2 regions of the Pseudoalteromonas sp. M8 genome follow, and region 1 is predicted to be linked to the other one. Evidence: predicted binding sites of a transcription regulator. Region 1 holds the regulator's gene; the other holds the start of a gene.
The links. The regulator ArgR, encoded in region 1, controls arginine synthesis, uptake and breakdown. The targets are predictions, from matches to a motif close to ANTGAATANNTATTCANT.
Positions count from the first base shown of each region.

Region 2: the regulator ArgR is predicted to act here: its motif matches at 2,528-2,545, upstream of gltB (glutamate synthase large subunit).

Region 1 covers NZ_CP047240.1:3,366,677-3,371,060, forward strand. Annotated here, with positions in the region: gene serA (phosphoglycerate dehydrogenase) at 1-809, shown strand, start outside; gene mdh (malate dehydrogenase) at 873-1,805, opposite strand; gene argR (transcriptional regulator ArgR) at 2,047-2,514, shown strand; gene GSF13_RS20025 (OB-fold-containig protein) at 2,930-3,541, shown strand; gene GSF13_RS20030 (SPFH domain-containing protein) at 3,625-4,384, shown strand, end outside.
Region 2 covers NZ_CP047240.1:1,680,625-1,685,008, reverse strand. Annotated here, with positions in the region: gene gltB (glutamate synthase large subunit) at 1-2,428, opposite strand, end outside; gene GSF13_RS12230 (Grx4 family monothiol glutaredoxin) at 3,040-3,384, opposite strand; gene GSF13_RS12225 (Fe-Mn family superoxide dismutase) at 3,771-4,352, shown strand.

The DNA.
Region 1 (4,384 bases):
AATCTGCCGACGGTTCATACGAAGCTCGTGGTAAAACGCTGGGTATTATCGGTTATGGTCACATTGGCACCCAGCTTGGCATTATGGCTGAGAATATCGGGATGAACGTCGAGTTTTATGACATCGAAGATAAGCTCACGCTTGGTAACGCAACCCAGTTACACACGCTTACGCAACTGCTACAAAGAGCGGATGTGGTCAGTTTGCATGTACCAGAAACGTCGCAGACCAAAAACCTTATCGGCATGGCCGAAATTGAAGTGATGAAGCAAGGCGCAATCCTAATTAATGCATCACGCGGAACGGTTGTTGATATCGACGCCTTAGCTGAAGCATTAGCGGCAAAGAAACTTTCCGGCGCTGCTATTGATGTATTCCCCGTTGAGCCAAAATCTAATCATGAAGAATTCGTCTCACCACTACGCGAGTTTGACAATGTACTGCTAACCCCACACGTTGGTGGTTCTACCCAAGAAGCACAAGAAAACATCGGTGTAGAAGTCGCGGGTAAGTTGGCGAAGTATTCAGATAATGGTTCAACAGTCACGGCAGTCAACTTCCCCGAGGTTTCTCTACCAGAATTATCAAACCGAAGTCGTTTATTACACGTACACGTAAACCGCCCAGGTGTACTAACGCAAATCAACCAAGCGTTCGCTCAGCACGGTATCAATATTGCGGCGCAATACCTACAAACGGATGAATCTATTGGTTACGTGGTTATCGACGTCGATAGCGACCACTCTGAAGTGGCGTTGAAAGAGTTAAGTGCAGTTGAAGGAACTATCAGAGCACGTATTCTTCACTAAGAATAATCACACATAAAAAAACCAGTCACTGTGAGGCGACTGGTTTTTTTATATCAATCTGGCTTACGCCATGAAATCAACACCTTCTTTGATGTCTTTTTCAAGTGTCGCTAGCATGTCGTCTTTTGCTTTTTGCTCAAACGCGCTTAGCTCACCGTAAGGAAGTAACTTCTCTACACCGTTTTTACCAAGGATAACTGGCTGTGCAAAGAATGTTGCATCGCCTGTGTTACCTTCAACGTATGCGTACTCAAGTACTTCTTCACCTTGTAGACCTTTCACTAGTGAGAAGCAGAAACGTGCTGCTGCTGCACCCATTGAAAGTGTAGCTGAACCGCCACCCGCTTTAGCTTCAACCACTTCAGTACCCGCGTTTTGGATACGAGTCGTTAGTGCAGCAACTTCTTCGTCAGTGAACTCAACACCTTCAACTTGAGAAAGTAGAGGTAGAATTGTAGTACCTGAGTGACCACCAATTACTGGGATCTTAACTTCAGCAACGTCTAGACCTTTAAGCTCTGCGATGAAGGTTTCAGCGCGGATAACGTCAAGGGTTGTTACACCGAATACGCGAGCTGGATCATAAGTACCTGCTTTTTTGAACACTTCAGCAACGATTGGTACCGTGCCATTTACTGGGTTTGTGATGATACCAACAAGTGCTTTAGGGCAGCTTCTAACGATACCTTCAGCAAGTGTCTTGATGATACCTGCGTTAACGTTGAAAAGGTCAGCACGGTCCATACCAGGCTTACGAGGCATACCAGCAGGGATAAGCACTACGTCAGCACCTGCAAGAGCTGGGTCTAGGTCGTCTTTACCATAACCCGCTACTTTTACCGCAGTTGGGATGTGAGATAAGTCAACTGCAACACCAGGTACAACAGGTGCAACGTCATAAAGCGCTAACTCCGAGCCAGCTGGAAGACCATTTTTAAGCAATAAAGATAGAGCTTGACCGATACCGCCAGCGGCACCTAATACAGCAACTTTCATTTGAATTCTCCATAATTTGAAGGTGGAATTGAGTGTGCAGTAAAGATAATGAAAAGCGCTGTTAAACACAAATTAATCACGGTTATTTTCGAGATTTTTTGACTAATGTCTTAAATAAAAGTGTAAAGATCGCGACACTTTGTCCACTTATGCTTTACGACTGCCATTTTGGTCGCGCAAATTTGGGAATCTCGGTGGTTTTGTGTAGAATTTAAAGATTAGCCGTAAAAGAAGACAGACTATGCAGCCGCAAGAAAAACAAGAAGCACTGATCAAAGCATTTAAAGCCATTTTAAAAGAAGAAAACTTTGGCTCTCAAGGTGAAATTGTTGATGCTCTAAAACAACAAGGTTTTGACAACGTCAGTCAGAGTAAAGTATCGCGCATGCTGAGCAAGTTTGGTGCTGTACGTACACGTAATGCTAAGCAAGAAATGGTTTACTGTTTACCCGCAGAAATGAGCGTGCCAACAGCAAAAAGCCCTTTGCGTCAGTTAGTCGTTGATATTATGCACAACGAAATGATGATTATTATTCGAACCAGTCCTGGTGCTGCACAGTTAATTGCGAGACTACTTGACTCATTAGGCACCGCAGACGGCGTATTAGGTACCATCGCTGGCGATGACACGATTTTTATTGCCCCTGCCAAAGTATCTGAAATCGACGTTACTTTAGATAAAGTAAAAACCCTGTTCGATAACGTTTAGTCTATTATTTTTATCGGTGCTAACTCACAAGTTAGCACTTACTCTGGTACTTTCCTCCCAACAAACACGCTTTCCCACTATCACAATAAACAGAATAAACTGCTTATCTTTACAGCAAAAAAATGTTTGACATAATATGTCCTTGTGTGGCAACTTTAGAAACGCAAGGTGAGATTTTTCTCACTACGCATGGATAGTTTTTAAGCTGATTGACTAGCTTCTCGGACTTGTTTCCTGCGATGTCGATAACCCATCGGACACGCACGCTATTCTTTTCACTCATTCATCTCACTATCCTATGATGCGGAACTCACCGCTTTGATAGGCCCAAAAAGCGCCTGATGACGTTGAGTGGGCCAGTTTACTTGCTTACTTAACCACTTAAAAAGGAAAAGCAAGGAGTCAAGGAGCAACAATGGAATTTTTAAATACTGTATTTACGTTTCCCACTGTTATTTTTTCAACACTATTACTCATAGTGCTATTGTTCTGGTTAATTGCTTTACTCGGTTTTGCTGATATCGATATCTTAGAAGGCGATGTTGATATTGAAGCCGAAGGCGCAAGTTCTGGTTCTTTTTGGGAGGTTGCTTTTGGTGGCGTCCCAGTGAGTATTTCACTGAGCCTAATCATCGCGCTGGGCTGGATTGTCAGTATTTATGTACAACAATTTTTTGCTTACCTACTGGGTAATGGCATTTTTTACTACCTGGTGGGAACGGCATTTATGCTCGTCAGCCTCATTGTTGCACTACCACTAACCGCCGTGATTGTACGGCCATTACGGCGCTTTTTCGAAAGCCAAGAAACCACATCGAAGCAAGCGCTGGTTGGGCTCGAATGCGTCATTGCAACATCAAGAGTCAGTAACACTTTTGGCCAAGCCCGAGTATATATTCAAGGAACGGATCAACTCATTGAAGTACGCTCGGATGAAGATAACACCTTCACACTAGGAGACAGTGCCTTACTTATCGAACACGACCCCCTTACACATAGCTACACTATTGTGGCTAAACCTTGGTAATAATACAGAAAATAACGGAATTTAGGAACGAGTTGATACAGCTAATACCAACTCAAACAACATAGCGCAACGCAGGAAAAAACATGGAATTTCTAAACAACCTCGGACCAGTGCTCACAATCGTGGGTATATCCATCGTCATTATTTTTGCCATTCTACTTCTGATTGGAAAGTTCTACCGCAAGGTTGAACAAGGTCAGGCACTGATCATCAACAAGATGAAAAACGAACCTGATGTTACGACAACGGGCGGCATCGTACTACCTGTGATCCATAAAATGGAAGTCATGGATATTTCAACTAATCGCATGGTATTAGAGCGTCGTGAAAACAGCGGCCTGATCTGTAAAGATAATATCCGTGCTGACATCGCCATTACTTTTTACATTCGCGTAAACGAAAACAAAGAAGATATCCTACGTGTTGCGAAACAAGTTGGCTGTGCCCGCGCATCTGCACCAGAAACCTTACAAGCATTATTTGAGGCAAAATTCTCCGAAGCCTTGAAAACCGTTGGTAAGCGCATGAATTTTGAGGAGCTATTTACACATCGTAATGAGTTCCGAGATTCTATTAAAGAAGTGATTGGACAAGATTTATCTGGCTATACGTTAGAGGATGTGGCGATTGATTATCTTGAACAAACCTCTATCGAAAAGTTAGATCCAAATAACATTCTTGACGCTGAAGGTATTCGCCGTATTACCGAAAAAACCTCGCGCCAAAACGTGGAAACTAACCAACTTAAATGCGATGAAAAAGCGCAAATCGACAACCAAAACCAAGCAGCCTTTGAAAAAGCCGCAGAAGTCGAGCGTCAACGAGAAGATGCCAGCGCGAGAC
Region 2 (4,384 bases), 1.7 Mb from region 1:
TACCCGAACGAACAGCGGTCTGCAAAGTTTGCACGACATCTGGGTTATACGCATGGTATTCACCACCATGCACATACTTTAATAATCCACCGTGTGATAGTAGTTTACGCTTGCTAAATGCCAATTTATTGAGTTGTTGTTGCTCCAAGGCAAAATCGTCAAAACACGCACCTTTAATACGGTTTGCAACGCCTTTGAAGCACAATTCAACCACCTCATCGGATAAACCGACGGCTTCAAACAACATCGAACAACGATAGGAAGCAATGGTGCTGATCCCCATCTTCGACATGATTTTGTATAAACCTTTGTTAATCGCGCCGCGATAAGACAAAGTCACCTCGCGGTAAGACTTTTTAATGATCTTCTTATCACACATTGCAACAAGGGTTTCGTAGGCTAGATAAGGATAAATCGCTGTTGCGCCAAAACCTAACAAAACAGCAAACTGGTGCGGATCTCTTACGCTACCTGTTTCAACCAAAATATTGGTGTCGCAACGCTGGTTGCCATCCACTAGTCGTCTTTGTACTGCCCCCACGGCCATCGCCGCTGGGATAACTTGTTTACTTGCAGCGATTTCTCGGTCACTGAGCACTAACATCACGCACCCAGAACCTGCTTTTGCAACGGCTTCATCACAAATGCGCTTGATTGCATCTTGCAATGACTCTTCAATCTCGTAAATCAATGAAATTTTACACGCACAGTAATGGTCATCATCGGCGGCTAATAGCTGCTGCATGTCAGAATAAGTCAATACTGGCGAGGCAAATTGCAAACGTTTAGCGTGACCTGTGGTTTCGTTGAAAACGTTTTGCTCACGACCAATACAAGTCGCCAGTGACATTACATGATTTTCCCGTAATGGATCGATTGGCGGGTTCGTGACCTGAGCAAACTTCTGGCGGAAGTAGTCAAATATCGAACGGTGTCCTTCAGATAGCACTGCAAATGGCGTATCGTCACCCATTGAGCCGGTTGCTTCTTGGCCGTTTTCGCCCATTACGCGGATCACTTGGTCGAGCTCTTCATTGGTATAACCAAACTGCTTCTGATAGGTCAGCAAAGTTTCGTCGTCAAGATCGCGCTTGCCAGCTGCTTTCTCATCTAGCGCTTCAAATGGCGTTAAACGCTTAACATTTTGCTCAAGCCAAGTTTTGTACGGGTGTCTGGATTTCAGGTCTTGATCGATTTCATCGGACTGCCAAATCTTGCCATGTAAGGTATCAACCACCAGTAATTCACCTGGACCCACGCGACCTTTTTCTATAACTTCATCTGGCGCGTAATCCCAAATGCCCACTTCCGAGGCAAGCGTAATAAAGCCGTCTTGCGTGATCACATAGCGGGCAGGACGAAGACCGTTACGGTCCAAATTACAGGCAGCAAAGCGTCCATCAGACATCACGATGCCAGCTGGGCCATCCCACGGCTCCATATGCATGGAGTTAAAGTCATAGAATGCGCGTAAGTCTTCATCCATGGCACGATTTTTCTGCCATGCAGGTGGCACTAACATACGCATAGCGCGGAATAAGTCCATGCCACCAGCTAAAAATAGCTCTAGCATGTTATCTAAACTAGACGAGTCAGAACCCGTTTCATTGACAAACGGTGCCGCATTTTGTAAGTCTGGTAATAACGGCGACGCGAACTTGTAAGCACGCGCTCTCGCCCACTGACGGTTACCTTCAATAGTATTGATTTCACCATTGTGAGCTAAATAGCGGAACGGTTGCGCCAACGGCCATCGAGGCTGTGTATTGGTTGAAAAGCGCTGATGGAATACACAAATCGCACTGGTCATCCGCATATCAGCAAGATCAGTATAAAAATTCGGTAGATCCGCAGGCATCATTAAGCCTTTATAGATAGTCACCAAACCGGACAAACTACAAATATAAAACTGCTCATCTTGCTCTAAACGCTTTTCGATGCGTCGTCTTGCAATATAAAGACGACGCTCTAAATCTTTAGGACGCCACCCTTCAGGCGCACCGACAAAAACCTGTTTAAACTGCGGTAATTGTGCTTTAGCAATAGGACCCAACATAGATGGATCGGTGGGTACTTCACGCCAACCTATGAGCGTCAGTGTTTCTTTTTCTAATTCTTCACTGATCACTTTCTCAGCCGCAGCTGCAAGCTCATGATCCTGATTTAAAAATAGCATACCTACCGCATAGTTTTTGCCCACATGCCAATCATTTTCAGCTGCGACGGCGCGAAAAAAACTATCCGGTTTTTGTAATAACAGTCCGCAGCCATCGCCGGTTTTGCCATCTGCAGAAATACCACCTCGGTGCTGCATGCGGTCCAAACCTGTGATTGCTGTACGGATCAGTTTGTGACTCGGCTGACCGCTTACATGCGCAATCAAGCCAAATCCACAGTTATCTTTTTCTAATTTTGAGTCGTATAACATAGACTCCTCCCCTTGCTACAACGGCCAGCCCATGACGGTACGACGAAATGCTGGCAGATATTCAAAATTAGCCTTGATTGAAAGTAGAGTCAACACAAATATGAATACATATTCATAAACTTGAATATTTCTCATTGGTAAGACAAGTTAGCCAAAACCGTAATAAATTTGCCACTTTGAAAATAGTGAATATAAATTTGTAAAATGACACCGGTATCACACCAATAAAAATGCAACAAAACACAATCAGGAATAAACGTTTACGTAAACGTAAACTCTGATAAAAATGAATAATTATTCACTTTTCAGTTTTGTAAAACTCAATATCGGAGCGCGTTCGATTACACTGTTTATATAGGTATGCAAAACAGAGCGCGTTTTTAGCTTGACGCTAACGTCAACTTAAGTTGATAAAAATAAGCGAGTAGCTCTGAGTTAGATAAGCGCGGATAGCGTTAATGAAAGTGTAGATATCTTAAATTCAATGAACTGCCGGTTTTCAACCAAACAGCAGACAAAAAGACTTGCTAAGAAAAGTAGGTAGGAAGATATTAGAAGATTTTTAGAAAATAAAGCATGGCAGAGTATCTACTCTGCCATTAGCGGTTAGCTTATTCCGCTGCTGCTTCGTCTTTCTTATATTTAGCTGCTGTTTCAGCAATAAGAGGTTGAAGCTCACCCTTTTGGAACATCTCAATGATGATGTCACAACCACCGATTAACTCACCTTCTACCCAAAGCTGAGGGAAAGTTGGCCAGTTCGCATAATGCGGTAGTTCAGCACGAATGTCTGGATTTAATAAAATGTCAACATAAGCAAACTGCTCACCACACGCCATCAAAGCCTGAGATGCCTGCGAAGAGAAACCACAGTTAGGGAGTTTTGGCGACCCTTTCATATATAGAATAATTGGATTTTCTTCGATCTGCTGTTTAATCTTGTCAATAGTTTCCATTAGTTACCTCAAAATGACGTTTCATCCAATGCTTATCAATATTTAGTTTAGCATCGGCGTTTTAGCTTGCTACTCACCTTAACAACACCTGTTGCATTCATAATGCCAAACTTTAAGCAGCGATAGAACCTTAGCTGCCATGGCTAAAATAAGCATAACCGCCTGTCACGATGTTCTACGCTTTGACTTCTATTCGGCATATGTTCACAAAGAATGTGTATTATAAGTCATTAAGTCACTGGCACGCATTGCTGTTTGCCAAAACTTGAGTAAAATAGTCAGGAATTATAGTATCACTATATAGGCCAATGGTATAGAAAAGTGGGCTGATGTTAGCTACCTTTCGTATGCGTTATTGGCAAATCAACCAAAAAATGGAGATTAATATGGCATTTGAACTACCGTCACTACCTTATGCACTAAATGCTCTTGAGCCGCACGTTTCTCAAGAGACGCTAGAATTCCACCACGGTAAGCACCACAACACATACGTTGTAAAGCTTAACGGTCTTATCGAAGGTACTGACTTTGAAGGTAAATCACTAGAAGAGATCGTATGTAGCTCTGAAGGTGGTGTTTTCAACAATGCTGCTCAAATCTGGAACCACACTTTCTACTGGCACAGCCTTGCGCCAAATGCAGGTGGCGAACCAACAGGTAAAGTTGCTGAACTAATTAATGCAAAATGGGGCTCATTCGCAGCATTCCAAGAAGCTTTCAACGACAAAGCAGTTAACAACTTTGGTTCAAGCTGGACTTGGTTAGTACAACTAGCTGACGGTTCTCTAGATATCGTTAACACTTCAAATGCAGCAACGCCGCTGACTGAAGAAGGTGTTACACCTATCATCACAGTTGACCTGTGGGAACACGCTTACTACATCGATTACCGTAATGTTCGTCCTGATTACCTTAAAGGTTTCTGGGCACTTGTTAACTGGGATTTCGCAAACAGCAACCTAGCTTAACATCAACTATCAGTATTGATGCAACAATGGGG